4 regions of the Priestia sp. VA7 genome follow, and region 3 is predicted to be linked to each of the others. Evidence: riboswitches for the same ligand, from Rfam matches in the RefSeq annotation. Region 3 holds a riboswitch; each other region holds the start of a gene.
The links. Region 3 has a riboswitch for lysine ahead of AC0C45_RS17510 (amino acid permease). Riboswitches for the same ligand answer to the same signal wherever they lie in the genome.
Positions count from the first base shown of each region.

Region 1: linked by a shared signal. The riboswitch ahead of dapA (4-hydroxy-tetrahydrodipicolinate synthase) and the one ahead of AC0C45_RS17510 (amino acid permease) in region 3 are both predicted to bind lysine.
Region 2: linked by a shared signal. The riboswitch ahead of lysA (diaminopimelate decarboxylase) and the one ahead of AC0C45_RS17510 (amino acid permease) in region 3 are both predicted to bind lysine.
Region 4: linked by a shared signal. The riboswitch ahead of AC0C45_RS00970 (aspartate kinase) and the one ahead of AC0C45_RS17510 (amino acid permease) in region 3 are both predicted to bind lysine.

Region 1 covers NZ_JBVQPN010000002.1:1,074,732-1,082,824, forward strand. The annotation lists gene AC0C45_RS11945 (PQQ-dependent sugar dehydrogenase) at 1-883, opposite strand, end outside; gene AC0C45_RS11950 (cupredoxin domain-containing protein) at 1,098-1,472, shown strand; gene AC0C45_RS11955 (hypothetical protein) at 1,725-1,916, shown strand; gene AC0C45_RS11960 (DUF3243 domain-containing protein) at 2,370-2,687, shown strand; gene AC0C45_RS11965 (hypothetical protein) at 2,936-3,106, opposite strand; gene AC0C45_RS11970 (H-type small acid-soluble spore protein) at 3,223-3,402, opposite strand; gene AC0C45_RS11975 (hypothetical protein) at 3,807-4,094, shown strand; lysine riboswitch at 4,391-4,569, shown strand; gene dapA (4-hydroxy-tetrahydrodipicolinate synthase) at 4,697-5,584, shown strand; gene AC0C45_RS11985 (DMT family transporter) at 5,846-6,691, opposite strand; gene AC0C45_RS11990 (CBS domain-containing protein) at 7,060-7,485, shown strand; gene AC0C45_RS11995 (LacI family DNA-binding transcriptional regulator) at 7,813-8,093, shown strand, end outside.
Region 2 covers NZ_JBVQPN010000004.1:645,830-653,922, reverse strand. The annotation lists gene AC0C45_RS21165 (SDR family oxidoreductase) at 1-401, opposite strand, end outside; gene AC0C45_RS21160 (acyl-CoA dehydrogenase) at 379-1,623, opposite strand; gene AC0C45_RS21155 (DUF1292 domain-containing protein) at 1,775-2,038, opposite strand; gene AC0C45_RS21150 (PAS domain-containing sensor histidine kinase) at 2,125-3,849, opposite strand; gene AC0C45_RS21145 (YckD family protein) at 4,012-4,326, opposite strand; gene AC0C45_RS21140 (NAD(P)/FAD-dependent oxidoreductase) at 4,404-5,522, opposite strand; gene AC0C45_RS21135 (hypothetical protein) at 5,906-6,355, shown strand; lysine riboswitch at 6,422-6,604, shown strand; gene lysA (diaminopimelate decarboxylase) at 6,750-8,078, shown strand.
Region 3 covers NZ_JBVQPN010000003.1:908,245-916,337, reverse strand. The annotation lists gene eutC (ethanolamine ammonia-lyase subunit EutC) at 1-475, opposite strand, end outside; gene AC0C45_RS17525 (ethanolamine ammonia-lyase subunit EutB) at 490-1,860, opposite strand; gene AC0C45_RS17520 (ethanolamine ammonia-lyase reactivating factor EutA) at 1,887-3,305, opposite strand; gene thiT (energy-coupled thiamine transporter ThiT) at 3,462-4,070, opposite strand; TPP riboswitch at 4,103-4,203, opposite strand; lysine riboswitch at 4,378-4,562, shown strand; gene AC0C45_RS17510 (amino acid permease) at 4,665-6,104, shown strand; gene AC0C45_RS17505 (hypothetical protein) at 6,141-6,509, opposite strand; gene AC0C45_RS17500 (GNAT family N-acetyltransferase) at 6,613-7,104, opposite strand; gene AC0C45_RS17495 (cysteine hydrolase family protein) at 7,195-7,782, opposite strand; gene AC0C45_RS17490 (cupin domain-containing protein) at 7,804-8,093, opposite strand, start outside; gene AC0C45_RS17485 (YqcI/YcgG family protein) at 8,087-8,093, opposite strand, start outside.
Region 4 covers NZ_JBVQPN010000001.1:176,548-184,640, forward strand. The annotation lists gene AC0C45_RS00955 (electron transfer flavoprotein subunit alpha/FixB family protein) at 1-905, shown strand, start outside; gene trxA (thioredoxin) at 1,314-1,628, shown strand; gene uvrC (excinuclease ABC subunit UvrC) at 1,853-3,619, shown strand; lysine riboswitch at 3,685-3,862, shown strand; gene AC0C45_RS00970 (aspartate kinase) at 4,004-5,236, shown strand; gene AC0C45_RS00975 (YslB family protein) at 5,286-5,813, opposite strand; gene AC0C45_RS00980 (succinate dehydrogenase cytochrome b558 subunit) at 6,303-6,911, shown strand; gene sdhA (succinate dehydrogenase flavoprotein subunit) at 6,941-8,093, shown strand, end outside.

The DNA.
Region 1 (8,093 bases), on a different contig from region 3:
GAACAAGTTGAGGAACAGGTATTGGCTTATAATGAACAAATGAAAAAATCGACTCTACTACGTCTTGTCCAACATTTCCCACATATTTGATGTACTGATTATAAAATTTTTGAAATGAAATACCCGTTATATTGCGAACACCCTTAGCAATGAGCGTAAGAGTTTCCTGAATAGGTGAGGGGAGTTCACTAAAACGTGTGACTACGGGTGGATTATGGATAAATGTATTCTTACCTACATCAATTTCAATTATTTTCCCGTAAATTTCTATATCATCCTGACTTAAGTTAAAGGGGTCATAGCCTGATCCACCATCTCCGGTTGTAAAGATAAGTTTTCCAGTTTCAGGTGAAAAATTTAAGCTGTTGACACCATTATGATTAAAAAATGGTCTTCTTAAGTTAAGTAACGTCCGTCTTTTTTGAGGCTGAGCATTTGGTTGGAAAACCCATTCTTCCACTGTATCAATATGATCATATTTAGTTTCTCTATTTATCCACCTTAAGTTTGAAGTTTTAGGATCACACGGGTTAGGCCTATAATGTTCGGAAAGTGCACCTGGGCCTTGTGTTCCAGCAGCTGAGTAATGAAGATAAAACAGACCATTATAATAAAATTCTGGATGAAACGCTAGCCCTAGCAATCCTCGTTCATCATATCCTCCGCGGGAAACACCTGGTTCAGACGTACCTAATTTTATGATTCGTGAGCGAATATCTAAAAAAGTCTGTATAGCTTCGTCTCTTATGTAAAAGATCTCTCCTACTTGGGTTGCAATAAATAAACTTTCAAATGAGTCACCAGGAAGTATAGCTGTTTTCAACACAGTAGGTAAATTTATTTTACTAACAATAGGCCGTAAACTAACCTTAGCTTTTATCAACTAACTTGACACTCCTTTTTAATGGTTTCTTTTATAAGAATATGATTGTAACTGTTCTATTAGTATCAATACTATTTTATAAAGTTAGGCAATTTAATGGAATTTGTGCTTTCTATAAATAGAAATAAAGGAAAAACAATGATTAATTTAAAAAAATAGTGATATTATTTTATGAATTGGAAAAGAATATGGCTTATAAAAGGAGTGAATGCAAATGTCTGTGAGAAACTGGTTAATGGGATTAGTCGTTTTGTTTACGATGGTTATCAGTGTGATGACTTCAGGATTACTCGGTGTTTTGGCTGAATCCGACGCGGTAAGACAGAAAACCATGGAGGTTCAGTTGAACGATGATTTCTTTAATCCAGAAACCATCACTATCCCGAGTGGAAAAACGACAACATTGATATTAAAAAATGAAGGTCAGAAAGAGCATACCTTCACAGTAGAAAAGCTCGGAATTGACGCTGAAGTCCAGCCTGGAAAAGAAAAAACCATTACCGTAAAACCACAAAATCCTGGTACATATGAACTGATATGTAGGTATCATTTTAATAGTGGAATGGTGGGGAAAGTAATAGTCAAATAACAAGCAGGGCCAATCGGTCTCTGCTTTTTGAATTGAATATAACATACTTTCTTAATTAACATAATAGATTTTAAAGGTATAAATAAATCGTTCACAATTTCAAAAAAGTAATAAATATTTATTTCAAATATATACTAAATGAAGAAAAAGCACAGGAAAGTATAGAATAAAAACAGCATTTATATCCAGGTTATTAAAAAATGTATCCTTAATGAGCAATGAGCATTGTTTAATTAAAAGGAGGAATTTTATATGGTCGATAATCAATCAAATAATTTAGAACAGGTATCAGAGAACAATACAGATGAAACCAAATTAGGTGATCTTGAGAAAGAGTTTGTAACAAAGCCTGCTAAGTCGTCTTCTGATCCTTATCCGCATAAATATTATACTGGAGACATTTCTATGGTTTCTAATGCTGTGCCACGAAACGATAAAGAATAAAAGTTTCTTATATATTAATATATAAGAGAAACTTTAGACCATTTAAGCTTAAGCTCTGTATTTTTTCAGAACCAAAATACATCTCATAAAAAACAGTTATGTTTCATTTGTTATTTTAAATTCGAAGTAATCGCTTTCATTTTTTGCTTTCTCGAAATCATTTGATAGGTTATAATAAATATCTACAGAAATATTAAATGATATGTAAGTAACAAGCAATTACACCCTTAATATTTAAAAAAAGAAAAACTCCCTTAACGTACTAGGGGAGTTTTTCTTTTTTTATATCCAATATATTCCATTTAAACTCATCAAAAAAGAAGTGTTCACTATTTTGAAGCCCGTTAAACTATTCTACTTAATATATGAGTAGGCTACGAAATGTTTATATACCTGTAAATGGGGGATTTACCATATAAGAACATTGATACTTAATTGGAAGGAGAATGAAAAATGAACAATAATACTGAAACTGTTGAAAATAAAGTAGAGGATAAACTAAATGAAATGAGTCAAGAGAAGAAAGACAACATCCTTTCTAGTTTTAACGAATTTAAAAGTTACTTAGGAGATAAAGTCACAAAAGGTGAGAAACTAGGGTTAAATGATAATCAATTAGCTCTAGCAGCTAAAAAAATAGCTGACTATCTCGCAGCACATGAAGAACCACAAAATGAAGAGCAATACTTGTTACATGAGTTATGGAAAGTTGGAAACGAGGAAGAACAACATCATCTTGCTCATATGCTTGTTAAATTAGTCAAAGAATAATCTAAATCAATTATAGATTGCTTTTTGCCATTATTTATTAGGGGGTCAAGCGTATTCAATCAACGTAGCAAAGAGCCACTTGCGTAAAACAAGTGGCTCTTTATAATGGTTAGGTGTCAGGTAATATCGTTGCAAAAGTAAGAATAAGCCGAAATCGAAATATGTTATCTGAAAACTCTTCTATTGTCAACTTAATAAAAATGCATAACTACAGAAAAGAAATAAGGGTCGGTTATTTTCTTCTCTTTTTATTCATTTTCTTTAGAATCTTCTTGATAATGCTCATTTAAGTATGGGTTCTCTGTCGTAGCAAAATTAACAGATTGAAGGCTAGTTTCAGGATCCATTCCATAATAGCCTTTTAGTTCCGCATTTTCTAGCTCGCCACTTCTAAGTTTTGGTTCTTTTTTCTCTTTCATGCTGCACCTCTTTTTTCTTATAAATAAAGCTTACAGAAATATGGTATCAGTTATTGGGTTCTATTTGGAGATGGAAGAAAAGAATGTAAAAAACTACATTCTTTCTTTCCGACTTTTTATTTTTCTTCTAAATCAAGGACTGGAACCATACGGGCTTCATCATGTGTTCCTCTCGCATGAACGGTAGCCATACTTGATGTTTCATCTACACTTTTAATCCAAATAGGAACTCCGTGGTAATGAACATCAATTTCCTTGGGGGAAGAAAGAATTTGTTTAGCTCGATTTATTTCCATGTTATCACCTCATTTTTTAGTATGTCCTTGTGATGCATCAATTAAAAGATAAAGCTATATTTCCTCACCAATAACTTGACTACATTCTATAACTCACTTCGTCAAAAATTAATCTATCCTTTAACCTTACAAAAATCGAACATCAATGGGTTTGCTTAACCTCATTTTATTCTTTAATTCGAACACGTATAAATACGAAAAATGAGCACATACTGTACCTAATCAGATTCCTCCTTTTGCTGACGAATCGTTTCTCCTTTAATATGTTAAGTTTACAAAAAACATCTGTCTTCACAGGTGTTTTTTATTTTGAGAAAATATATTATTTGTATACAAACTAAGTTTTATTTTACTTCTAGTAGGGGAATAAAATAGTAAATTAAATCGGAGAGGATGAGGGATTTATGATAGAGATGGAGGTAAAGAACCTTCAAAGGTCAGAAACTAAATTTAGAAAGGCTGAGTCAGAATACTTAAATAAGGCAATCGAAGAATATTTCGTTCGTCGTACATACCATAATGCACCAGTAGTTGATGCACTTCGATATGTACTAACGATTGATAATAAAAGGGAACGTTTAGAAAGTGCCGTTGAACTTTTTGGAGATAATATCAAAGAAGTAAATAACCAAGATATTATAAACTATTTAAACCAATGTAGATGTTATAAGGAAATAAGAGATACAGTCTAAATTTGATGCTATCTTATGAAAAAATTTATAGTTCATAAATAACCAAAAGAGGATTGGAGATATGAACTATAAACAAAAGGATTATTATATTAGCGCAAAAGAAAATGAATATTATAAAGTACTAAATGTAGTCGATTGGATTTGAGTCAATAATCCGGAGGCATTCTCTCAAAAATAAGGGTAAGGACTTAATTACATGGTGTCCATAAAATTATACTTAAATGATTCTTGCGTGAAAGGAAATTTACTGTTATATTAAATTCAATTAAATATTTTCTTATTTCAATATTTTTTGAAGTGAGGATAGAGGTGCAAAGATCATAAGTATACAATTTGAGGAGAATGAGATCCAATGACAATTGTGGAAAGGGGTATTTGCCGAAGCTGAAAGAATCTCATGTTCTTGAAGCTGGTTCTGCTGTTGAATAAATACAGAACTGTCATATGGGAAACTGTATGGAGGGCTATCTTACGCACGGAAACTATTTTTGATAAATATTGTTTCTACTGCAGCAACGAATCCCTCGTTGCTGCTTTTTTGCGTTTCTTATGAATGGCTCTGACCCCTCTAATTTTAAAAATTTTATAAAGGGTGTGTAGTTATGAATTTTGGCCAAGTATTAACAGCAATGGTTACCCCGTTTGATCAGAATGGCGAAATTGACTTTAACGCGACGAAAACGTTGGTTGAGCATTTAATTACAAATGGCACAGACGGCTTAGTTGTAGCTGGTACAACTGGAGAGTCTCCAACATTAACCACAGAAGAAAAAATTGAATTATTCAAATGTGTTGTAGAAGCTGCTGCTGGAAGAGTCCACGTCATCGCTGGAACTGGCTCAAACAACACGCAAGCTTCGATGAGCTTAACGAAACTTGCAGAGGAAACAGGAGTCGATGGTATTATGCTCGTTGCTCCATACTATAATAAGCCGTCTCAAGAAGGCTTGTACCAGCATTTTAAAACGATTGCCGAATCAACCTCTCTACCAGTTATGCTTTATAATATCCCAGGGCGAAGCATAGTTAACATTTCTGTTGAAACAGTTGTTCGTCTATCAGAGATCCCTAATGTTGTGTCAATTAAGGAAGCAAGTGGCAACTTGGATGCCATGGCAGAGATTATTAGCAAAACACCTAGCGACTTTACACTATACAGCGGCGATGATGGGTTAACAATACCAGTATTAGCAATTGGCGGGGCAGGAGTTATTTCAGTTGCTTCCCACATCATTGGCAATGATATGCAAGAAATGATTAATGCCTTCAAAAATGGCGATGTCCAAAAAGCTGCTGCTACACATCGCAATCTGCTTCCAATTATGAGAGCATTATTTATTGCGCCAAGTCCTTCACCAGTAAAAGCTGCATTAAATCTAAATGGAATACAAGTTGGCGGTGTTCGTTTGCCAATGGTTCCTTTAAGTAATAAAGAGCAAAGTGCACTAGAAAAAGTTCTGCAAGCTAGCGGCATTAACGCTACCTGTTGAAATAAATAAAAACAGGTTAGGAGAGAGAGCATAGCTAAAACGACCGATTCAATCGATACATTAAGGCAAGATTGGTACCCAAAGCTCAAGATGGATGAATCATCATTTAGCTAACTTCTAAAAATAGAAAAACTCCCTTAACGCATTGGGGGAGTTTTTCTGTTTTTTTATGTATGTATACTATATACATCTTCAGTTGCCATCCAGAGGGAGACCCATTTCACTATATGTTCATTCTTCTGTCGGTATTGGTGCAAGAACTTATATCTTAGTCAACACGATTCCGCATAGAGTAAGAATAATTCCTATTAATTGATATTTTTTAAGTCTCTCTTTAAAGATAATTAAGCTCCCAATTAAAACAACAATACAATTTAAACTAATGATTGGATAAACCACACTGGATGGACCTTCCTTTAGGGCGAATAAATAACAGCTGTAACCAATCGTACTTAATATACCAACTAGTATACCTATCTTTATTTCAATTTTATATGCAGTTAATTTTTTAAATTCTTTCCGAGCTAATAAACTTAAATAGACAGCTCCTCCGCCATACATTGAAACAAGCATTTCACCCATACTAAAGTGCTGATACGTGCTGAATTTCATAATAACACCAACTGTGCCGATAGATAGAAGAGCTAAACAGCAGCTCAAAATCCATAATTTATACTCTATGTGTGCCGTTTTGTTTGGTTGATACTGAATAATACAAGCTGCCAATATAATAATGACGATACCAATCCAATTTGTTAAAGGAATGGATTGAGGAAATAATAAGGATGTAGCTATAACAACAATGACTGTATTCATCGCAATAATGGTAGATGTAATACTCGCAGGTCCTTTCTCAAAGGCTTTCGACATTTGGATATTGCCATTGGCATTTAAGATACCGATTAGTGCCCCCGTTAAAATAGGTAAAATGTGAAATTCAAAACTTCCTTTAATAAGAATAAATAATAAGAGGATAAAAAAAGAAATCCAATAAAAGAAAAGTTGAATACACACTTTAGATAAATGTTGAAGAGCACCCCATTTAAATAAAGTATTGTTTACTCCGAAGCATACAGCTGTCCCTAAAGCAGATATAAACCATAACATAGTGTGTAATTCCTTTCTAGTAGTTTTTATACTACTAAATTATACAATTTATATAATAGTTTTAATATTTCAATTTAATGAAAAATAGCTTCGAATAACTCTTTTGTAAAAGTATAAAGATGAGAAGAAGAAAAGTATAAATTTATTACGAACCAAAGGGTTGTGCTCTTTTATTAAAACCTCGTTTCCTATCATTCTTACACCTTTTTACTGTCCAATAAAATGCGATGAATTTTTCAAATCCATTCACCATTTTCTTCTCATTAAAACCTAAAGCTTTGTATCCTAAAACTCAAATGGACGTTTTAGAAGATGAGGTGCGGGAATCAAGTGAAGTAAGACAATGATTAAATAAAGGAGGAGTTGCTATGAATATAACAGAAGTGATGACTTCTAATATTGAGACAGGTAACCTTAAAAGTTCATGTGGTGAGATAGCTAATATGATGAAGAATGTAGATGTAGGAGTTATTCCAATTTGTGAAGATGATAAGCTAATAGGCTTAATAACGGATCGTGATTTAGTTGTCAAGGGATTAGCTAATAATTTTAATGCGAACACACAAATATCTGAAATGATCAATACTGATGTCATTACCGGTACAAAATACATGTCTGTAGAGCAGGCTTCATATCTCATGTCTCAGCATCAAATACGCAGACTTCCTATTGTAGAAAACGGAAAACTCATTGGAATGGTTTCTTTGGGAGATTTAGCGGTAAGTAATACTTCAAATAAAGAAACAGGAAAAGTTCTTGAGAATATTTCAGCTCCTGCTGAATTTAATAAATAAACAAGCAACAGATTTTATTTATAAATAGTTTCTTTTTTAGTTTTTAAAATAAGTATGAAGAAGGAGTGGACATGACTCCTGTCAATAGAAAGTAATAAACGAGCCTTTTTTGTACTTCATGCTATAGGTAAGGGTAAGCCAATGAAAATTAGCTTGCCCTTAATTTATACATGACAAAGATTAATTGTAAATTTACCCCTTCTAGTCTCGTTGCTATGTTTGCAGTGAAAAAGCTATTTTAAATTGGAAATAATACTATTAAATTGCAATCGCTCTCAGCTTATTATAGATTAAAGATATCGAAACGTTTCGCCTGGAGGTTTTTAAATGGCTACAATGAAGGATATATCTAAAAAAGCTAATGTTTCCCTTTCTACCGTGTCAGCTGTAATTAATCAATCAGCATATGTCAGTCCGGCACTTACCAATAGAGTGATGCAGGCAATTAAAGAATTAAATTATAAACCAAATGCAGTAGCACGAAGCTTGAAAAAAAAGAGAACTAACACGGTTGGTGTCATAGTTTCAAATCTTTCAAATCCCTTTTATCCCCCATTGATCGAAGGTATAGAAGATGTATCGTTTAATAATAATTTCAATGTAATCCT
Region 2 (8,093 bases), on a different contig from region 3:
ATTTGTTTTCCAGCTTCTTGGGACATTAAAAACGTTCCTGTAACATTAATATTCATCACTTTTTGCCATGCTTCAAGAGGCATTTCTTCAACCGGAGCACCCCACGTAGCTCCGCTGTTATTAATTAAAATATCAATACGTCCAAATGTTTCAATCGTTTGATGCACGACATTTTTAATATCTTCAGGCTGACTGATGTCGCATGCTAAAGCGAGGGTTTTTACGCCCATGGTGGCCAATCGATCGGCCACTTGCTGACATGCTTCTTTCTTTCTCGAACATAGAACAATATTTGCCCCTGCTTCTGCAAGCCCTTCTGCCATTTGTTCTCCTAATCCTCTGCCTCCGCCGGTAATAATAGCTGTTTTCCCAGTTAAATCAAACAAATCCTTTATGTGCATAGGTTGCCTCCTTTTCTTGATAGGATTTTAACTCAAGTCTTGCAAGCTGTGCTTTGTGCACTTCGTCTGGACCATCAGCGAGGCGAAGAGTTCGAGCATTTGCCCAAAGTGCCGCAAGCGGCGTGTCTTCTGAAACACCTGCTGCTCCAAATGCTTGAATAGCGCGATCAATGACTTTTAAAGCCATAGCAGGAGCCATTACTTTAATCATAGCAATTTCTTTCCGCGCTTTTTTATTTCCAACTGTGTCCATCATATAAGCAGCTTTTAATGTTAATAAGCGAGCTTGCTCAATTTCAATACGCGATTCTGCCACCCATTCTTGAATAACCCCTTGCTGAGAAAGCAACTTATTAAACGTAGAACGATTTTGAATACGCTTACATAATTCTTCAAGCGCTCTTTCCGCTGCTCCTATTAAACGCATGCAGTGATGAATACGTCCAGGCCCCAATCTGCCTTGAGCAATAGCAAACCCTTTTCCTTCGCCTAAAAGCATATTAGACGCTGGCACACGCACATTGTCATAATGAATTTCAGCATGTCCATGAGGAGCGTGATCGTATCCAAAGACTGGCAGCATTCGTTCAATTTTAACTCCTGGCGTATTTAAAGGAACTAGAATCATAGACTGCTGTTCATATTTAGATGCGGTAAAATCGCTTTTTCCCATGACAATAGCAATTTTACAGCGAGGATCTCCCGCACCTGAAGACCACCATTTTCTTCCGTTGATCACATATTCATCGCCTTCTCTTACAATACTGCACTGAATGTTTGTGGCATCAGAAGAACCTACATCCGGTTCTGTCATAGAAAAGCAGGAGCTAATGTCTCCATTTAACAGCGGCTTTAGCCATTTTTCTTTTTGTTCGGACGTTCCGTATCGAACCAGTACTTCCATATTGCCGGTGTCAGGAGCTCCGCAGTTAAAAGCTTCTGGTCCAATAATAGAACGGCCCATAATTTCGCAAAGAGGGGCATATTCGACATTTGTTAGACCCGCTCCATATTCGCTTTCTGGCAAAAATAAGTTCCATAATCCAGCTTGCTTTGCTTTTTCTTTTAACTCTTCCATGATCGGAGGAACAGCTGACCATCTAGATGGCTGTTCATTCAGCTGTTGTTCGTATAGCCGTTCATTTTGGTAAATATGCTCTTCCATAAAAGAGGTCAATTCTTCTTGCAGCTTCACTACTTTGTCAGAGTAAGAAAAATACACGGTAGCCCCTCGCTTTCATTTACTTACTAACCGGTTGGTATGTTACATATTCATCATAAATGAAGGGAAATAATTCAGCAAGATATTTTTAAAAAAATTCTAAATATTATATTATTTAAAAATAAAAAAAGAGAGGTTTTAACCTCTCTTTTTACGCGGATGTCATTTCCTCAAATACGGCTGATACCTTTTCAAATTCATCGTCATCTTCAATTGAAGACCATTCACCATCATCTTCAATTTTCAAAAAGAAAACATCAATTTCTTCTTCTGTTTCTATTAAAACTTCTTCAACAAACGCAACAGCAATATAATCGTGCCCTTCAATCGTCATTTTTCCAAGCACTTCAATATCTTGCTCTTGATCATTTTCGTCTAAAATTGTAAAAATCTCTCCCGTTTCAATGCGTTCCATATTATTCCCTCCTATTTTAACCTCATTATTCGTTCACTAACATGTATTCCCCTTTAGAAAAGGTTTCATGCTTATAAAAGTAGAATCTACTTTTTAAAAGGCAAAAGAATGTCTACGGTAGTTCCTTTTCCAAGTTCACTTACAAAGTTAATTTCTCCTCTATGTTCTCGAATGATCTTATAACACACCATCAGTCCAAGCCCCGTTCCTTTCTCTTTGGTACTATAAAAAGGTTTTCCTAAATGCTGCATTCTTTCCTGTGTGATGCCTGGCCCCTCGTCGCTAAACCGGACAACAAGGTTCTCCTGATTAAACCTTTTTAGTTGAATCCTTACGGTTCCTCCACTTGGCATAGATTCGACTGCATTTTTAAATATATTGCTAAACACCTGTTTCAACTGATTTTCTTCGCATAATACGAGAGGGAGATGAAAATCAATTTCTTTTTTTACGTGAATTTTCTCTGTAATCCCCTGCACCTCAGCTAGCTTTAACGTATTCTCTAAAATATCTTGGACATGTTTGTCTTTGTAGGTTTTCGCCTGCGGCTTTGCAAGACTCAAGAACTCATCGGTAATCAATTCAATTCTATCTAACTCATGATTTATCATTTCTACATAGTAAGGCTGACCGCTCGTTTCTTTTAATAACTGCATAAATCCTTTTACCGCCGTCAGAGGGTTTCGAATTTCGTGAGCAATACCAGCCGCTAACTGTCCGACTAAGGAAAGCTGAGCGGATTCACGCAGCAATTTTTCAGTTTTTTTACGCTCTGTGATATCACGAAACAAAACTTGAATGGCCTGCTTTTCCATATAGGGAATAGGAAAGGCAATGGTTTCGGCATCAATCGTATGACCGTCTTTATGAATAAACTTTTCTTCCTGCAAATCTACAGATTTATTTTCTGTTTTCATTCGATAAATTCGCTGTTTTACAACATCATAGTAATCAGGGTGAACAAACTGATAAACACAAGCTCCTAATACGTCCTGAGGATTCTTGTATCCTAGCGCTTTGGCTCCTGCAGGGTTAATGTAATCAATTTTCCCTTCACTATGCACGATAATCGCTTCTGGGGATAACTCAATCAAACTTCGGTAGCGTTCTTCGCTTTCTTTTAAAGCCGTTTCAGCCTGCTTGCGTGATGTTATATCTCGATAGACAAAAGCAATGCATAGCGGCCAATCATTCATGTTTTCAACGCGGAATAGTGTGACGCTTACATTAATTAAATGACCGTCTTTATGCTGTCTGACCGTCTCGAATTCCGTTTTCGATTCACCTGATTGAATAGTCTTATGAAGTTCGCACACTGGCTCCTTTAAAAACGAAGGTATAATCGGAAGAGGCTTTTGATGAATTTCTTCAAACGTCCAGCCAAATGTATTCTCAAACGCAGGGTTCACTTGAAGCGTTTTACCCTCTAAGTCAACGACAGCAACAGCATCTGCGTTATGATAAATAAAAGGCTGAATCTGTTCTTTTTTCTCCTGATAACTAATTATATTCACGCAATGTCCCATAATTTCAGGCTTTTCTGTGTAAGATAAAGGGGTTAAGTTTACTACATAGCGTTTATCATTTATTTGAAGCTCGTACATAAGCTTTTTCTTTTTGTTTAGTGCTTCGAAAAAATGCTCATACGAGACCCATTCTTCTAGGGGTATTTTTTGCTCAGAAACGCTTTCTCCTTGATACATACTGTAAACAAGATGGTCGCCTTTTTGTTTGTAAGCAAATATGATTCCTAGATCCTCAGCTGAATGATTTTCTGCATGTAATCGGACTATTTTTTTATTTTCGTTCATCGTTCATATTTACCTACCCCTCACTAGCATCTTTCCTACTCGTTCTCATTCTCTTAATTTTACATGAGGTGTTTAAAATTTACTAGATAAAGAAGCGAATATTTTCCATTCATTCACATAAAAAAAGCGCCTATAAAGGCGCTTTTTTTATGTGAATAGGAATTACTTTGAATGATGTATTTTATGACAGTGACGCTTTGGCACAAAACCATTTTGCTCCATATGCTGATAGCGATTTTCCATATGTGAAGAAATGTTTTGACTCTCGGTTTTGCTTAGCACGCCGTACTCCACATATTTTGAAAGTATTTCTTTCTTTTTTGCTAGCATTTCTTTGTACAGCACGGACAGTTCCTGCTTTTGCTGAGACGTTAGCTGTACGTCTTTTGTTTTTGGCTGAGGATTGTTTTCCGCTAATACAGGTGTCGCGCTCATAAATAAAAAAGCTGCTGCTGCACTTATCATAATCTTTCGCAAACAATCTACTTCCTTTCATCATATAGTAGTTATAGTTTGCGAACTTCTATTTGTTTTCATTCATTCATTCTGTTTGCTTAAGACTCGATAGCTCCTCTTACATCATAGTCGCTAAGATCAATTTCCATTTCCATTTCAAGTGCTAATTTAGCAAGCTCTGAACCAAGATAAGGGCCCGACGTTAAGCCTGAAGCCCCAAGACCATTTGCTACTAGTATTCCTTCATAAGCCGGAAGAGCTCCAATGACTGGCAAGAAGCCTGGAGTAAATGGTCGAAATCCTACCCTTGTTTCTAAGACTGTGCTTTCTGTTAAGCCGGGAGCAATGGATAAGGCCTTTGAAAAAATTTCATGAAGCCCCCCAGCCGTTACTCTCAAGTCATAACCCGTGTCGTTTTCATGTGTTGCTCCAATGACAATTTGACCTTGTTCAAATGAAAGAATATATTGGTCGCTTGGAGGCATCACAACGGGCCAGTCTTTGGTATCTAAATCTGGAAGATGCAAGTGGACAATTTGCGCTTTTTGAAAGCTTGCTAAAAATTTTACTCCAAGAGGCTCTAGTAATTGATTTGCCCACGCTCCTGCCGTTACGATTGTTGTACTTGCTAGAAGGGTTTGTCCATTTACGGAAACGCCCGTTACTTGATTATTTTCATAAAGTAGTTCTGCGTTTCCTTCTATTATTTTTGCACCGTTTTTCTTCGCTGCATTCACAAGTGCGTTTCGAAGAGCTCTTCCGTTAACGCGAGCGGCTCCGCTAATATGAACTGAACTGTATTCTTCCGAAAGAACCGGAAACAAAGCCTGTGTTTCTTTAGCGGATAAACGTGTAATCTCGCCTATTTCAGGAGCTTCTTCCCGACGCATGTATGCTCTTTCTTCCATTTTTTTAAGCTTTTGCTCATCAGTATGTAAGCTAATTGCTCCAACTCGCTTATATCCCGTATCCGTTTCTCCATCTTCTTCTAATTGCTGAATTAATGTTTGATAGTACTTAGCGCCGCCTTTTGCTAAGCGGTACCATGCTTTATTTCGACGCTGCGAAAGCCATGGACAAACAATTCCTGCTGCTGCATCAGTAGCTTGACCAGCATCTTTGCGATCTATCAATGTCACATCTGCTTCTGCTTTTGCTAAATGATATGCTGTAGAAGCTCCAAGTATCCCAGCTCCAACTACGATGTATGTTTTCATACCAAAACACCCTTTTCTTTCTTCTAGTATTCTCATGCTATATGTACGCAACTTTAGCATAGCAAAAAAAGAAGTCACATACTAGGTGAAGCTATTTTGAGCTTATTTTTACGTCCTTCTGCCTTTAACATATAGCTCCTTTCATCTCGTAAACAAAAGTGTTAAAAGTTCCTTTACGGAGATTATAGCAGGGTGAAGAAGGCCATAAATAGTGGTAGTACGTCTTTAACGCTGTTTCTTACGGCTTTTCTATTATAGTTTCTGAATAAAAGCGGAGAGAATAAAATTTCTATAATATGTAAATAAAAAGAAATAACCATTATTTTAAGAAGAGCGCATGCAATCTTCATTTGTATTAGTTTTCATCATCCTTGGTTTACTATTTGGCAAGTGGCGAAGGTATCAAGAATACTATCGTCACGGGGAATTTGCTTTATGAAGTGCTGCTGTTTCATCACCGCGTATGGGTATTTCACCCTGTTGGTATTGATCACCTTTTTCTACCCGATCACCTAATGGTTTCCCTTGGAATAACCTTAATTATTTATCCGTTTGTTATACCGGTTTTTTTAGGAAGGCTGCCGCTGCATGTAAGCGGTAGCCTGTGGTGGATTCTTTTGTGGGGGCTTTTATTTACTGTGATTGAGTTCATTGCTTATGTTAATCACAGTATCACTCATCATTATGGATGGTCGCTGCTGTGTTCTTTTCTCTTCAATATTGTCACGTTCTCACTTTTAATCATTCATCAGAAGACAGCACTGGCTGCTTGGATTCTATCTGGAAGCTTCATAGCTTTCTTATTTATTTTTTTTGATATTCCTATGCCTTAACTTTTCATTGACTAGACGGAGGAAAAGGAAATATAATAGGAATTACATTTAAATATAATTTTCCTCTCTGAGAATAGAGGTGCATGAAATCAAGAGTCACTTATTGGAGACTAATGGAGTCTGTGAAGATAAGTAAAAGGGATTTCGTGCCGAAGTATATAAACATCCATTGTGTTCATATACTGGTTCAGTATTGAATAAATGCTGAGCTGTCACAAACCATTTGGTTTGTGGAGAGCTATTGAAGAGATGTTGATGCCTAGAATGTAATAATACTTTATTATTATGAAACCAAGACGCGTGAACATCACTTCACGGGTCTTTTTTGTGTTTTTCTACTGACCATCAAAGTTCAAAGTTATAGTTGAATGATTTAAATGGAGGGATACGAATTATGTACTTACATGGAACGAGTAAAATTAACAGCAACAATCATTTAGAAATTGGGCAGTGCGATACGGTCGAACTGAAAAAACAATACGGCACTCCTCTATACATCTACGATCAAGAATTAATTGAAACGAAATGCAAGGCCTTCCATTCAGCCTTTCGAAGAAGCGGATTTTCATATCAAATCGCCTATGCAGGGAAAGCATTTCTTTGTATGGAAATGGCTAGCCTTTTAACGAAGCTTGATATGTCACTAGATGTGGTCTCAGGAGGCGAATTATTTACAGCGCTTGAAGCTGGATATCCAGCTGAACGCATTCATTTTCACGGAAATAATAAAACGATTGAAGAAATGGAAATGGCTCTTGATGCAAATATTGGCTGTTTTGTTGTTGATAACTTTACCGAACTTGAAGTTTTGCATGCCTTAGCAGCTGAGCGCAAACAGAAAGCATCTATTCTTCTGCGTGTTACTCCAGGGATTGAAGCCCATACACATGAATATATTATGACCGGACAGGAAGATTCCAAGTTTGGATTTGGTCTTTCCAATGACCAAGCCATGAAAGCGGTAAGTTCTGCGTTAGAAAAGCCTTACTACGATCTTTTAGGCATTCATTGTCATATTGGTTCGCAAATTTTTGAAGTAGATGGTTTTTCTCGCGCCATTGATATTTTAACTGATTTCTTATTCAGCATTCGTGATAAAATGGAATTTGAAGTAAAAGTTTTAAACGTAGGTGGTGGTTTTGGTATTCGTTATACCGAAAGCGACTCTCCTCTTCCAGTTGAGTATTATGTAGATGCACTGACAGAAAAGCTAAGCCGCACGTTAACTGAACAGAATTATACCCTTCCAGAAGTCTGGATTGAGCCTGGAAGAAGCATCGTAGGAGAAGCAGGTACAACGCTTTATACAATTGGATCAACGAAGGAGATTCCAGGTGTACGAAAATACGTAGGAGTTGACGGCGGTATGACCGATAATATCCGTCCTGCTCTTTACGATGCAAAACATGAAGCTGTCTTGGCTAATAGAGTGACGGATAAAAAAGATGAAACAGTATCAATTGCGGGTAAATGCTGTGAATCAGGAGATATGCTTATTTGGGATATTGATTTACCGCGCGTTAATCAAGGAGATTTATTAGCAGTGTCCTCTACAGGTGCCTACAACTATTCAATGGCTAGCAATTACAACCGTATTCCGCGCCCTGCTGTTGTATTTGTAAAAAATGGAGAAGCTCGTCTTGCTGTAGAGCGAGAAACATACGAAGATTTGGTGCGTAAAGATGTAAAGCCAGTCGTTACTACGTATGCAATGAGCAAATAATAGCTGTTCTTGCGT
Region 3 (8,093 bases):
TCTCGCCAATTTCATCCATACACGCAACCCGTCCCCCTTTTACAAAAAATGAAGTCCCGATATGAAGTCCATATGATTGCAGGGAGTCAATTAAAGCTGGATACACGTCGCTTATGTTTTCTTCGATTGCCTTGGCACTCAGTCCATCTGAGACTACTACTTGTACATCAGGCTGCCGCACGCAGTTTTTAAAAATTTCTTTCTTAGCGTTATCTGCTAATAACCTTCCTTGATCCGGCCGTTTTAAATAATGTTCTTTTGACTCCACGCGTGTATTCACAGAGAAAAGGTTAAACTCGGATAAAATATCTTCTGCAACTACTCCATATACAGAGTCTACGGCTGCAGCATGATCCGTGCGAAAAGATAAAACGTCTTTTGTTAGCGGCCTTGTTCCTGTACGGCCGACACCTATGCGGGCAGGGGTAAATTGTTTAAGTGTTTCAAGCGGATCGCGATTTGACTTTGGTATCATAGTAAGCACCTTCCTTAAATCAAATTCATAAAAATAGTTGGGTCTCCGGCTCTAGATGTAAAGCGCCCGTTGTCCATAATACGCTGATCTTCAAGCCACTTTTGAAATAACGGCGTTGGGGTACGCCCTAACACATTACGTACCGTTGCAATGTCATGATAACTAAGAGACTGGTAGTTTAGCATGCAGTCATCAGCCATGGGCACTCCTATGACAAAGTTCACTCCAGCTGTTCCCAGAAGCATACTTAAATTATCCATATCATTTTGATCAGCATCCATATGGTTGGTGTAACATACGTCTACTCCCATAGGCAGGCCGTGCATTTTACCCATGAAATGATCTTCTAACCCAGCTCGTAGAACTTGTTTGCTGTTATATAAATATTCAGGTCCAATAAATCCAACAACCGTATTAACTAAGAAAGGTTTATAGTGACGGGCTAAGCCGTAGCATCTAGCTTCAAGCGTTACTTGATCAATATTATAGTGAGCTTCCGCTGACAGTTCAGAACCTTGTCCTGTTTCAAAATACCAGCGGTTTGGACCGTTTGCCGTTCCTTTTTCATGAATTAGCGCTGTCGCTTCATCAAGCATAGACAGTGAAATGCCAAATGAATCATTACCGGCTTCTGTGCCTGCTAAACTTTGAAAAATCAAGTCAGCAGATGCTCCTTTTTCAATTGCTCTCATCTGACTCGTCACATGTGATAACACACAGTTTTGAGTAGGGATTGCCCATTCATTGATTATATTTTTTGTTTCATTTAAAAGTGCGTAAATATTATCTGTTGTATCAATAACAGGGTTAATTCCGATAACCGCATCTCCAATTCCATAGCTTAACGCTTCGTATAAAGATGCTCTCATTCCCTTTAAGTTATCTGAAGGATGATTAGGCTGAGCTCTAGAAGCCAATACTCCTTTTTGGCCGATAGTCGTTTGACAAGTAGTTTGCACTTCTATCTTGGCAGCTCCTTGAATTAAATCTAAATTGGACATAATTTTAGTAGCTGCCGCAATCATTTCGCTGCTTAATCCTTTGCTAAGTCCAAGAAGGTCTTCTCCGCTATGCTGATCGGATAAAATGTATTCTCTTAAATCCCCTACTGTCCAATTTTTGATCATATCGTAAACAGATGAATCAATCTGACTTTCAATTAATGCCGAGACGTTGTCTTCATCTGCGCTGAGCAGCGGGTAGTTTCTGATATCAGCAAGTGTGATATCAGCTAGGACTTGCTTTGCTGCCATTCGTTCTTTCATTGACTCAGCGCTAACTCCTGCTAACTGATCTCCAGAACGCTCTTCGTTTGCTTTGGCCATGATTTCTTTTAAGCTATAAAATGAAAATGTTTCTCCTAATAATCGTGTAGTTTTAAACATCGTTTCCTCCTTGTATATTTAGTAGATTACGATGAAAAAGCGAGCGTTTTAACGGAAACGGAGATCGCTTCTCCAGCTACTGGTAACCCTAGATCGATGTAATCTCCGTGCGTAAAATCAATTTGATCTAAACAAATAATTTCTAATTCTTTCCTCTGTTTAGCTAGTGCTTGTCCTAAAGCTTTTGCAATATCTTGTTCGCATAGCACAACGAGGCACTTAGCTCCCTTAAAACAAGCAATAAATTCAGTGCTTATTACTTTTGCTAATTCTTGAAGCATCTTATAGCTGCAGTAAGGAAAATGAGATAAAGCAATAGCAGCGGGAGGATCTTCTGCACTGAAAATAGTTGAAGCCTGCATACATGACGCTCGAGCTCTTTCTTGAAACAGCTGCTGATTCCACGTCTCTTCTTGCTGAACGGGTATCTCTATAATCGGAATATTTTTCAGCGGCAGCCGCTTCGACCCAATATATACGGTTGATCCGCTAACCTCTGTATTTTGCATACCAGCACCAATTACAGTAGCGCGCGTTGTCTCAGCGGCTTGAGATACTTGGATGGATTGAAAATGATATGCTAGAAGCGGACCAACGTCTCCGTGTATGGCCACTTCTTTCACTGTTTTTGGCTTTTGCTTCTCCATCATTGCTCCTACTCCTCCTGAAACCATGATCGTTTCGGGGTGTATAGAAGATCTTGTATGAGGAGAAACGAGAAGCGTGGAATTTTGATTCAGCGCTTTTACATAATTCACGGTTTCTTCAGCTAGTAATTGACAGATAGACGAGAGCTTTTCAAATGTTGCTTTTTCACCTTCTCGCAGTATTAAAGAATTATTTTTCAAAAATTCAGTTAAATGAGACGAAACGTAGGTAACAAGACCGTCTTCATTTAGTCGAATTAATCTCCCGCCTACATGCAGTGTAAATGTTTCTATCACTTTTCCATTTTGACATAAAGCGATGTTAGCAGTGCCTCCTCCTACATCAATATTGGCAATTACTGCATTTGTTTCAGCAGAACGGTCTATTGCTCCTGATCCTTTTGCTGCTAATATTCCCTCTAAGTCAGCGCCGGCTGTTGCAACAACAAAATCCCCAGCATGTTCGGCTAGATAGTGAACGATACTTTCTGCATTTTGCTTTCTGGCCGTTTCTCCTGTGATGATCACAGCACCTGCCTCCACTTGATCTAATGAGATTCCTGCGTTCTTATACTCTTGTTCTAGTAGTACCGTTAATCTCTGAACATCGATTTCAACATCGTTTAGCATAGGGGTGGTATAGATAGAACTTGCATACGTTACGCGACGATCAATAATTTGACAGCCTGGCAGCGTAAACTGATTTTGTTGATTTGCTATTAACAGCTTGCTTACAATCAGCTTTGTTGTGCTTGTTCCGATATCTAAACCTATGCTCGTGATCCATTTCTGTAGCATGCTATCAATCCCTTATCTCGTTTGAATATGGTGATTATCATAAAACAGTTTTTTGAATATTTCACTAACTATGTTATCAAACCTGACACACTTTTGTGTAAACAAAGGTGACAAATGACAAAAAAGACTAAATCTTGGTAGATTTAGTCTTTTAGCTTATGATGAGTGTGATTTAGTTACAATCATTCTTGATGCGGATGGAATTAATAGTGAAAGAATGACTAAGCAGGCTATTAGTGATCCTACCATTGAAATCCCGTTCATTGAAAAAGAATACCATAGAGCGGACATGCCCTTTGGCGCATATGATCCCCAGAAAATAATACCCGCAATAAAGTGCCAGAAATACCGTGCGAAGCTGCCGATAATAAGGGATAAAACAATCAAAACAAAAGCTTTTGATCTGTTATTGTTAGCTAAATTTGTTTTAATAGATTGCGAAAAAATACCTCCAAAACCTATAAAAGCAAAAGCCACAATATATTCAATAAACGTTTGCAGCGCTGTTAAAATATAAGCCGTTCCTGTTGCCAATTGCAAAAGCCCCCATAATAGACCAGATAAAGCTCCGCCTTTTACTCCCCAGCGAAAGCACATAATAAAAATAGGCACCATGGAGAACGAAATACTTACAGCCGTTGCAATTTTAATTGAAGGCAAAAGATCAAGTAGAAGTGCCAATGCTGCAAAAATAGCTATTTCAATTTTAGCCTGTAAAGGTAATGCTTTATTCACGTTTCTCACTCCTGTTTTTGAATCATTCATATCAAACGGTTTACACAGGAGTAAGCAAATATAAGCTACTATTCCCACATTCCTACGCTAGCGTTAACTAACAGGTTCTAAGGGTCTGAACAATTTGTTCACTCTCAGCACGGCGGCTCCCCCTGTGGTACGTTTGGATATTTATGTAGTATAAAGACAACATTCATTATACCATATGTAACAAAATAGATTCGAGAGATTTCAAAGATGTTTCTATTTTCTGAATCTATTTTTTATAATGACAATCGTTTTAGTATTTGTTATACTTCTTTTATGTCAATTGAATATAAAAAACCCTCATCCTAATCGATGAGGTAGAGGTCGCAGTTTTTAATAGTAAAGTAACGGAAATGCAGAGAACATTGAGGATGTTGCTTGAAAGGAAAAATTGCCGAAGTTTAGATCACTTCTCGGTTGATTTAAGCTGGGGCTGTCTCCGAACAGGAACAGAACTGTCACATCATGCGAGTGATGTGAAGAGCTATCTTCACGGAAGGTTGACGCGGTTTTCAGATTTAAAAGCCCGCACATATACTGCGGGCTTTTTTTATGTTATCCCGTCTCTTTCCGTACATTCGAAAGGAGTATTTATCTATGCAAGAGCAACAAGAATTAAAACGTGGGTTGAAATCTCGCCACTTAACGATGATTTCATTAGGAGGAGCCATCGGAACCGGCTTATTCCTAGCAAGTGGTGGAGCAATTCACACAGCAGGACCTGGGGGAGCGCTTTTAGCTTACGCTATCATTGGCGTCATGGTTTACTTTTTGATGACCAGCCTAGCGGAGCTCGCAGCTTATATGCCTGAAGCTGGTTCGTTTAGTACGTATGCGTCTCGTTTTGTAGATCCATCCTTTGGTTTCGCTCTCGGATGGAACTATTGGTACAACTGGGCTATTACAATTGCAGCTGAATTATCCGCTGGAGCCCTTATTATGAAATTTTGGTTCCCAAACTCTTCTTCTATTTTATGGAGTGCCCTGTTTTTATTAATTATGTTTGGGCTTAACTACCTTTCTGTAAAAGGATTTGGTGAATCTGAATTTTGGTTTTCGTTAATTAAAGTAGTAACGGTTATCATCTTTTTAGTTATTGGCATTATGATGATTTTTGGTATCTTTAACAATGAAGCACCAGGGTTTAAAAACTTCACGCTTGGTGATGGACCCATTCACGGTGGATTCTTTACTGTCTTAGGTATTTTTATGGCTGCTGGTTTTTCATTTCAAGGAACAGAGTTGCTTGGAGTCGCAGCTGGAGAAAGTGAAGATCCGGAAAAAACGGTTCCTCGCGCAGTTAAACAAGTCTTCTGGCGCATCTTGTTATTTTATATTTTAGCTATTTTTGTTATTGGGATGCTTATTCCATACACAGCCGATTCATTAGCAAGTGATGATGTGCGAGTAAGTCCATTTACTTTAATATTCGAACGAGCAGGTCTGGCGTTTGCAGCATCAGCTATCAATGCCGTTATTTTAACAGCCGTTTTATCTGCTGGTAACTCAGGTATGTATGCTTCTACGCGTATGCTGTGGAACTTAGCGAAAGATGGAAAAGCACCAAGGTTCTTAGCAAAAGTAAATAAACGAGGCGTTCCGGTGAATGCTTTAATTGCAACGGCACTTGTCGGTACACTTGCATTTGGTGCTTCATTTTTTGGAGACGGTGCGGTATACACGTGGTTACTTAACGCTTCTGGTATGTCTGGTTTTATTGCTTGGTTAGGAATTGCCATCAGCCACTATCGTTTTAGAAGAGCATTTGTTGCCCAAGGTCATGATTTGAGTGAACTTCCATATCATGCAAAACTTTTCCCTTTTGGTCCTATCTTTGCCTTTATTTTATGTGCTGTTGTTATTTTAGGTCAAAACTATTCGGCGTTTATGGGTGATTCGATTGACTGGTACGGTGTACTTGTTTCTTATATCGGACTTCCTTTATTCTTAATTGTTTGGTTAGGATACAAATGGACGAAAAAGTCAAAACTTATTCCGTTAAAAGAATGCCAAGTAACAGTGAAAAAATACGAATAAAAAAAGCTCTCTATTCTTTTGAATAGAGAGCTTTTTTTATATGATCTGATCAGCAAAATGAAGAGATATATAGGCGGGCTGATTTTTCATAACAAGCATATAACCTTTGAGGGGACGATTACAGTAATCAGCAGCTTCTATATAATAAATACGCTGAACTAACCTGCTTAAATGGGTTACAAAAGATGGAAGTTGATGAGTAGGAATGCTTTGGATGTAGTCTATGATTTCTTGCTTAGTTTGAAGGCCCGAATGGGTACATTCTAACAGATGAAAAAGCGGATCTGCTGCTATAGTAGATAGTTCAGAATTGTGTTTGATCCTATTCAGCTGGATATGCAGTTCTTTTTTGGACCATCTTTTTGGAATAGCTCTTATATGCTGATATTGAAAATGTGTATTCATGATAGCTAACACCTTTCGTATTAAAATAATAAAATGACTTATTATTTTAATAACCTTTACACATTAAACTAAAACGTTACAATGTGTAAAGGTGTCATACATCTTATAAAATAAGCTGATAAAAAAGCACATCTTGCCACTGATCGAATTTCCAGCCTACTTCTTTAAATTCTCCGCAAAATGTAAAATTAAATTGCTTATGCATTTTGACACTGATATCATTCCCTTTTGTAATTCCTGAAATGACAACGTGATGGTTGAGTTCTTTAGCCAATTCCAAAATCCGCTTCATAAGCTGTTTTCCAATGCCATGCCCCTGTTGATTTTTATCAATATAAATCGATAGCTCTACCGTTTGAATATACGCTTCTTTATCTCGATAAGAAGAAAGCGAAGCATAGCCCGCTACTACCCCGTCTCTTTCCGCAACAATAAGCGGAAAGAGTTCATTGCTAATATGATTATCAAACCAGCTCCTTCTTTGCTCTACTGTTACAGGCGTTAAATCAAAAGTAGCGGCACTTGCTTGAACAGACTGGTTATAAATTTCAACAAGCATAGGTAAATCTTCTTCTTTAGCATAACGAATGATCATATGTACAAACTCCTTATAGTATAGAATTATCTTTATTTTACTTCTTTTAAGAAACATAATCTACATAAAAAACCGATGTGCGCATGCACATCAGTTATGATTTTGAGCATATTGAAAGGTTTGAAGAACTTGAAGTGTCTCTTTTGTAGAAACGACCGTTGCAAACTCCCCATGTAAAGAAGACAATGCGAATGTATGTACATCTTCTGCAGGAAGCCTTGTTTTTCCATCGTAGGACATACCATCAAAGCAAGCTGTTGCATCGTTTACAATGTACGTCCTGTACCCTAGATTTCCAGCCATGCGGGCAGTCGTAGAGACGCAGTGATTAGTAGTTAGTCCTATTAAGATAAGCGTATCATAGCCATTTGCTTTTAAATAACTGTCTAGCTCTGTTCCAATGAAGCAGCTGTTCACGTGTTTGCGAATTAAGTATTCGTCTTCTTGTGGACCAAACCCTTCTTTGAACTGAAATCCCTTCGAACTTGGGTGTAAAGGAGAATCTGGATTTTCCGATGCATGCTGTACGTGAATGATAGGATAATTTTGGCGTCTCCATGCTTGCAGTAGCGTCAGCATATGTTTTTCTGCATCTAGGTTGTTTCTTTCCCCCCACTGTGGTGAATAAAACCCTTCTTGTACATCGATAAGCAGCAGAACTGGCCGGGAACGTAGCATAAGCATCATCTTCTTTCGTCTTTATTTTAAAATGGAAATAACGTATGTGCACCCATCAGGACCGGCTTTTGAGGAATGAACCGTTTGTTTCGGTAAATGTATTCGATCTCCTGCCTGACATAGAACCGTATCATGTTCAACTGTAAAGTAAATAGATCCTTCAAGTATATGAAGAATTTCATCAGTTGGATGGGTATGAGATGGGTGCGTTTGAAAAGCAATATCGTGCTGTACTTCAACGTATCCGGTATACGCCGGAAGCAGCTCTTTAATTACTTCTTCAAACTTTCCGCCAACTCCTTTTTTAATAG
Region 4 (8,093 bases), on a different contig from region 3:
CAGCGTCTACTGTAGCTGACGGTGGGGAAATTGTTGCAGCTTTAGTAGGAAAGGACGTAAAAGCTTTAAGTGAAGAGCTTATTGCGTACGGAGCGAATAAAGTTGTTGTGACGGAGCATGAAGATTTAGCTGCTTACACATCGGATGGTTATGCTCAGGCGTTATTAGCCATCATTGAAAGTGAACAGCCTGAAGCTATCGTATTTGGCCATACGGCTCTTGGCAAAGATCTAGCGCCAAAACTGGCAGCTCGCTTAGACAAAGGACTTATCTCAGATGTGACAGATGTAGAAGTTGGAGGGGATCAAGTAGTCTTCACCCGCCCAATTTATTCTGGTAAAGCATTTGAAAAGAAAATCATGACCGATGCTTTTACGTTTGTCACGATTCGTCCAAATAATATTTCACCGCTTGCAAAAGATGAGGGACGTACAGGCCATGTAGAGGATTTAAATGTTGAAATCAAAAACCTGCGTACAGTTGTAAAAGAAGTTGTACGGAAAGCAACGCAAGGGGTTGATTTATCCGAAGCAAAAGTCGTGATTGCAGGTGGTCGAGGTGTAAAAAGCACGGAAGGTTTTGGACCTCTCCAAGAACTAGCGGACGTGTTAAATGGAGCTGTTGGGGCGTCTCGCGGAGCGTGCGATGCAGATTACTGCGACTATTCTCTTCAGATCGGTCAGACGGGCAAAGTAGTCACACCAGATTTATACATTGCCTGCGGAATCTCGGGAGCCATTCAGCATTTGGCCGGCATGTCAAATTCAAAAATTATTGTTGCCATTAACAAAGATCCCGAGGCAAATATTTTTAAAGTAGCTGATTACGGAATCGTTGGAGATTTATTTGAAGTGGTGCCTCTGTTAACGGAAGAATTTAAAAAGCTGAAAGTGCAGTCTGCGTAAATAGTAAAAGAGGCTAGGACAAACGTATTTTTGTTGAAGGAAGATCCGAACGATTAATCGTTCGGATTTTTTCATGGACGTAGTTGCTTTTAGCTGGTGATTGGAGGGCAAGGCGAAGACTCCCGCGGAAAGCGAAGTCTTGCACGGAAATCAACAGCGGTGGAACAAGTGATTTGTACGAGCTTATTTATCCAATCTGTTCGCTTTTAGATTCGGTTGATTTAGTTAGGTCTCAATCTCTTTTATTACGTGGAAAGCGAAATTTTCTACGCATATTTTTAGGCAAATTGTACAAACTAGATCGGAGAATAAACAGTATAAATGTAAGCAAAAAGTTAGCAAACCTTATTTGAAGGTGATATACTGTGAGTAGAATTTGGATATTGCATATATTTAGGAGGAATTAAAATGGCTATTGCACATGCTACAGATAAAAACTTTACAGATGAAATTAAATCAGGCCTAGTGCTTGTTGACTTTTGGGCACCATGGTGCGGACCTTGTAAAATGATTGCTCCAGTTCTTGAAGAAATCGATGGCGAACTTAACGATAAAGTTAAAATCGTGAAAGTAGACGTTGATGAAAACCAAGAAACGGCTGGAAAATTTGGTGTTATGAGTATCCCAACTTTAGTATTATTTAAAGATGGAGAGAAAGTTGACCAAGTAGTTGGTTTCCAACCAAAAGAAGCATTAACAGAATTAATTAATAAACACGCGTAAGTCAAAACCTAGCTCAGGCTAGGTTTTTTCTTTTTCTCCACTTTTTCTCTTTTGGGAATACTTTTATTTAGCGAATATGCGTTCGTTTGTTTTATACTAGATGTAAGGAACACCGCCATAAATCCGGCTTATGTGCATGTATTGTAAGGCAGGAAAGAATGTAGGTTACGCTTCATAAGCGAATGTATAGATGGACAGAGTAAGAGAAGAGGAAGGAGAAAAATATGAACGATTATTTAAAAGAAAAGCTGGCTATTTTACCGGATCAGCCCGGCTGTTACTTAATGAAAGATAAATATGGAACGGTCATTTACGTAGGAAAAGCAAAAGTATTAAAAAATCGAGTGCGCTCCTACTTTACCGGATCTCATGACGGAAAGACGCTTCGACTTGTAAACGACATTGTCGATTTTGAATATATCGTCACATCTTCTAATTTAGAAGCGCTTATTTTAGAAATGAATTTAATTAAAAAGCATGATCCAAAATACAATATCATGCTTAAAGATGATAAGGGTTATCCCTTTATTAAGATTACAGCTGAAAAACAGCCCCGACTTGTTATTACAAGAAAAATAAAAAAAGATAAAGGGAAATACTTCGGTCCTTATCCTAACGTTCAAGCTGCAAATGAAACAAAGCGGCTTCTTGATCGCATTTATCCATTAAGAAAGTGCTCTACCATGCCAGACAGGCCTTGTTTGTATTACCATATCGGGCAATGCCTAGCTCCTTGCATAAAAGAAGTAAAAGAAGAGCAAAACAAACAAATTATTGAAAATATCACGCGGTTTTTAAATGGTGGATATGAGCATGTCAAAACAGAGTTAACTGAAAAAATGTTAAAAGCTTCAGAAGAACTTGACTTTGAACGGGCTAAAGAATATCGAGATCAAATTGCTCATATCGAAGCGACAATGGAAAAGCAAAAAGTAACGTTTAATGATTTTGTTAATCGAGATGTGTTTGGCTATTCTTATGATAAAGGCTGGATGTGTGTTCAAGTTTTCTTTATTCGCCAAGGGAAGTTAATTGAGCGAGAAGTTTCTATGTTTCCTTTTTATAAAGAGCCAGAAGAAGATTTCTTAACTTTTATCGGTCAGTTTTATGCCAAAAATATTAAGCCAAAAGAAGTGATGGTTCCAGCAACGATTGATGCAGAGTTGGCTGAGAAATTAGTGGAAGTAGAGGTTCAGCATCCAAAGCGAGGCAAAAAGAAAGAATTAGTAGAACTTGCGTGTAAAAATGCAAAAATTGCGCTCAGTGAAAAATTCTATTTAATTGAACGAGATGAAGAGCGCACGGTTGGCGCAGTTGAACGGTTAGGAGAAGAGCTTGGAATTGCCGTTCCTTATCGGATCGAAGCATTTGATAATTCAAATATTCAAGGGACAGATCCCGTTTCTGCGATGATTGTTTTTGTTGATGGGAAACCGGAAAAGAAAGAATATCGCAAATATAAAATTAAGACGGTAAAGGGACCAGATGATTACAGTTCCATGAGAGAAGTCGTTCGCAGACGGTATTCCAGAGCGTTAAAAGAGGGTCTTCCGCTTCCAGATTTAATTGTTGTAGATGGAGGCAAAGGGCATTTAGCTGCAGTACAGGACGTTCTCGAAAATGAATTGGGACTTTTAGTGCCTACAGCAGGTCTTGTCAAAGATGATAAGCACAGAACCTCCAACCTGATGATTGGTGAGCCTCCTCAAATCATACCGCTTGAACGCAATAGTCAAGAATTTTATTTGCTTCAGCGAATTCAAGATGAAGTTCACCGCTTTGCGATTACCTTCCACCGTCAAGTGCGCTCTAAGTCTGCTTTTCAGTCTGTTCTGGACGATATTCCGGGAGTGGGCGAAAAGCGTAAAAAAGCTTTGTTAAAGTATTTTGGTTCCGTGAAAAAATTGAAAGAAGCAACGGTTGATGATATTCGAAATTCAGGTGTTCCTCAAAACATCGCTGAAAAAATTTATGAAACATTGCAAAAATAGTCTTGAAATAATAGAAAATATTTGATAAGCTATTAACTAATTTCATACGACACTTCATCAAATGAAGTGAAGATAGAGGTGCAAATTTAATCAGTACGTATCAGGAAGGGTATGAGCTCTTATGAATGATGCGGAAAGGGAAATTTGCCGAAGTGAACATTACCTCATAGTAATGATTGCTGGTTCTGCGTTGAATAAACGTAGGATTGTCAAGATGTAGATTCTTGGAGAGCTATCTCACGGCAGTGGACGGTTATATTTTATAATTTTCGTTCGTTAAGCAATGAGAGCTCATCTCATTGCTTTTTTTATTGTCTGAGTAAAAAAATTTAGCTTCTCATCATCCTGCATATGCAAATTTATTGAAAAGGAATGAACAAAATTATGGCATTAATCGTTCAAAAATTTGGTGGAACATCTGTTGGTTCTGTTGAACGTATCCAAAATGTAGCAAACCGTGTTATTCAAGAAGCAGAGCGCGGTAACCAAGTAGTAGTTGTTGTATCGGCAATGGGCAAAACTACAGATGCACTGGTGAAATTAGCAAGTGATATTACGGACAGTCCAAGCAAACGCGAAATGGATATGCTTCTTACAACTGGAGAACAAGTAACGATTTCCCTGTTAACAATGGCCCTTCAATATAAAGGGTATGAAGCAACTTCGCTAACAGGTTGGCAAGCTGGTATCCAGACGGAAGCAGTTCACAGCAATGCACGAATCCAGCACATTGACACGACTCGTATTCAAAGCCAATTAGATAGAGGCCGAATCGTAGTAGTAGCTGGATTCCAAGGCTGTTCAGAAGATGGAAGCATTACAACATTAGGTCGAGGCGGCTCTGACACGACGGCAGTAGCTCTTGCCGCAGCATTAAAAGCTGCAAAATGTGATATTTATACAGACGTAACAGGAGTGTTTACGACAGATCCGCGCTATGTAGAAGATGCTCGTAAGCTTCACTCTATTTCATATGACGAAATGTTAGAATTAGCTAATTTGGGAGCAGGGGTGCTGCATCCGCGCGCTGTTGAGTTTGCAAAAAATTATCAGGTACCGCTAGAAGTGCGTTCAAGCTTAGAAAACGAGAATGGAACGATTGTTGAGGAGGAAGTTTCAATGGAACAAAACTTGGTCGTAAGAGGAATTGCGTTTGAAGATAATATTTCACGAGTAACAATTGAAGGGTTAAACAACGAGTTGCAAACTCTTTCTACTATTTTTACAGCATTAGCAAAAGAACAGTTAAATGTGGACATTATTATTCAAAACGTAACCGCTAATAATCGTCTCTCTATCTCATTTTCTATTAAAACCGTAGACGTAGACGCCGCTCTTGCCGTCTTAAAAGAGTATAAATCTACTTTAGGATATACGCGTATTGAACATGAAAGCGGTCTGGCTAAAGTATCAATTGTTGGCTCTGGCATGATTTCTAATCCAGGCGTTGCAGCGGAAATGTTTGAAGTGCTGGCAGGAGAGAAAATTGAAGTGAAGATGGTCAGCACGTCTGAAATTAAAGTATCTACAGTTGTACCGCATGCTGATATGGTAAAAGCTGTTGAGACGCTTCACATAGCATTTGAATTAGAAGAGCAGCAAGCAGTGCAAGTATAAAGAAGAGAAAAAAGACGTGGTATCTCCACGTCTTTTATATACGTATTTCCTACTTTTTATAACGCTCCGCGCGTGTTTCGGTAGGTAAGATATCTTTTCGGTCCCACTGCACGGAAATCAGCACTTTTCCGTTCTTTTCTTTATGTGTTAAGTAGGCTTCTGTTAGGCAGTTGTTTTGACGCTGAATCTGTTCAGCCACAAATCCTGACTCAAGATGAAACGAACAAGTTTCCTGCTGAAATCTTTTGCTGACCACATCACCTGATAACTCAAGTTCTAGTGAATATTTATCTTTTTTTGCAAGTGTCAGTGTTCCCCAGGAAGCTGCTTTAAAAAAAGCGACGATTTCATCCATTGTATTTAACGGGTATTTCCGCGCAAGGTGTTTTCCTGCCCAGTATGAAATGGCATTCGTCTCGTCTCCAAGAAGCTCTGGAATTAACACATCACGCAAAAGGCTGTATCCGAAATATGAAACGTGATCAAGAGTTCCCTCTGTTTCAGCTGTGACATTAGGTTCTGATGTTTCCATCGTCTCTTCAAGTTCTTGCTGTGATTCTGTTTGTAAATTGCTCATGGTTTCCCCTCTTTCTTTACTACTATTATATACAAATCTAAAAAACCTCTCACGCATTTTTTTAATAAAATGTAAGAGGATCTTTATTATGGTAAAAAGAGTTAGATGTAAAGATAAAAAATCCATAATATACCTTTTAAAAGGGTACTTTTACCTGTGTAAATGTTTTGTGAACTTGTTTACAATAAAAGTGTAAAGTAAACGCTTACTTATTTGTGGCAAGCAATATTATAATAGAAAGAAAAAACCTGTAACATCAATACAGTAAGCGTTAACAAATATAAAATTTTATAAATTTATATTTTATAGAAGATTTAAACATCTTGCCTTGACGCTCTTAATCGATGGGAGTAAAATTAACCTGTCACATACTTTATTAGGAAATGCAAAGGTTTTCATTTCCTGTATTCACGATTAATCTATTTGTCTAGTGGGAGTAAGAAAGTTCTTCACAAACTATGTTCATTTAACTAAGGGGGGTCTACGCAGATGGCGGCAAACAGAGAGTTTCAATATCGGAGAATCCATTCATTACTTGGGGTAATACCAATCGGGATTTTCTTAACACAGCATTTAGTTGTGAATCATTTCGCGACAAAGGGAGAAGAATCATTTAATCAAGCAGCTCACTTCATGGAGAGCTTACCTTTCCGCTATGCTCTAGAAATTTTCATTATTTTCTTACCAATCGTTTTTCACGCAATATACGGTCTTTACATCGCATTCACTGCTAAAACAAACGTTAACAACTACGGTTTTTTCCGTAACTGGATGTTTATCCTTCAGCGTGTTTCAGGTGTAATCACACTTATCTTCATCACATGGCACGTATGGGAAACCAGAATACAAGCTGCGCTTGGAAAAGAAGTAGATTTTCAAATGATGGAACGAATTTTAAGCAACCCGGCAATGCTTGCATTCTACATAGTTGGTGTTGTATCTACGATCTTCCACTTTGCAAACGGTCTATGGTCATTTGGAGTTAGCTGGGGGTTAACTGTAACACCACGTTCTCAAAGAATTTCAACTTATGTGACATTAGCAATCTTCTTAGCACTTACATTTGTAGGTGTTCGTACATTATTCGCATTTGCATAAAATTAAGGTTTTGAAGGAGTGGGGTTCCGATGAGTAACGGAAAAATCATCGTAGTCGGTGGCGGTTTAGCTGGCTTGATGGCAACAATAAAAATTGCTGAGTCTGGCAAGCAAGTAGATTTATTTTCACTAGTTCCGGTAAAAAGATCTCACTCAGTTTGCGCGCAAGGTGGAATCAACGGAGCCGTAAACACGAAAGGTGAAGGGGATTCACCATGGGAACACTTTGATGACACAGTGTACGGCGGAGACTTTTTAGCCAACCAGCCACCTGTAAAAGCAATGTGTGAAGCAGCTCCTGGTATTATCCACCTACTTGACCGCATGGGTGTTATGTTTAACCGTACTCCTGAGGGTTTGTTAGACTTCAGACGATTTGGCGGGACGCAGCATCACCGTACGGCTTTTGCTGGAGCAACAACGGGTCAACAATTATTGTACGCATTAGATGAGCAGGTTCGTCGCTATGAAGTTGCCGGACTTGTGACAAAGTACGAAGGATGGGAATTCTTAGGTGCTGTTCTTGACGATGAGCGCAGCTGCCGCGGAATTTCTGCACAGAATTTAAAATCAATGGAAATTAAAACGTTCCCAGCTGACGCGGTTATTATGGCTACAGGTGGACCTGGAATTGTTTTTGGAAAATCGACGAACTCAGTTATTAATACAGGTTCAGCGGCATCTATCGTGTATCAGCAAGGTGCATACTATTCAAACGGAGAGTTTATTCAAATTCATCCAACTGCTATCCCAGGAGATGATAAGCTTCGTCTTATGAGTGAATCTGCTCGTGGAGAAGGCGGACGCGTTTGGACATATAAAGACGGTAAACCTTGGTATTTCTTAGAGGAAAAATATCCTGCATACGGTAACTTAGTACCTCGTGATATTGCAACTCGTGAAATTTTTGACGTCTGCGTAGCGCAGAAGTTAGGAATCAACGGAGAGAACATGGTTTATCTGGACCTTTCACATAAAGATCCAAAAGAGCTAGACATTAAACTTGGAGGTATCATCGAAATCTATGAAAAATTCATGGGCGATGATCCGCGCAAGGTACCAATGAAAATTTTCCCAGCCGTACACTATTCAATGGGCGGTTTATGGGTGGATTACGATCAAATGACAAATATTCCTGGCTTATTCGCAGCTGGTGAGTGTGATTATTCACAGCACGGAGCGA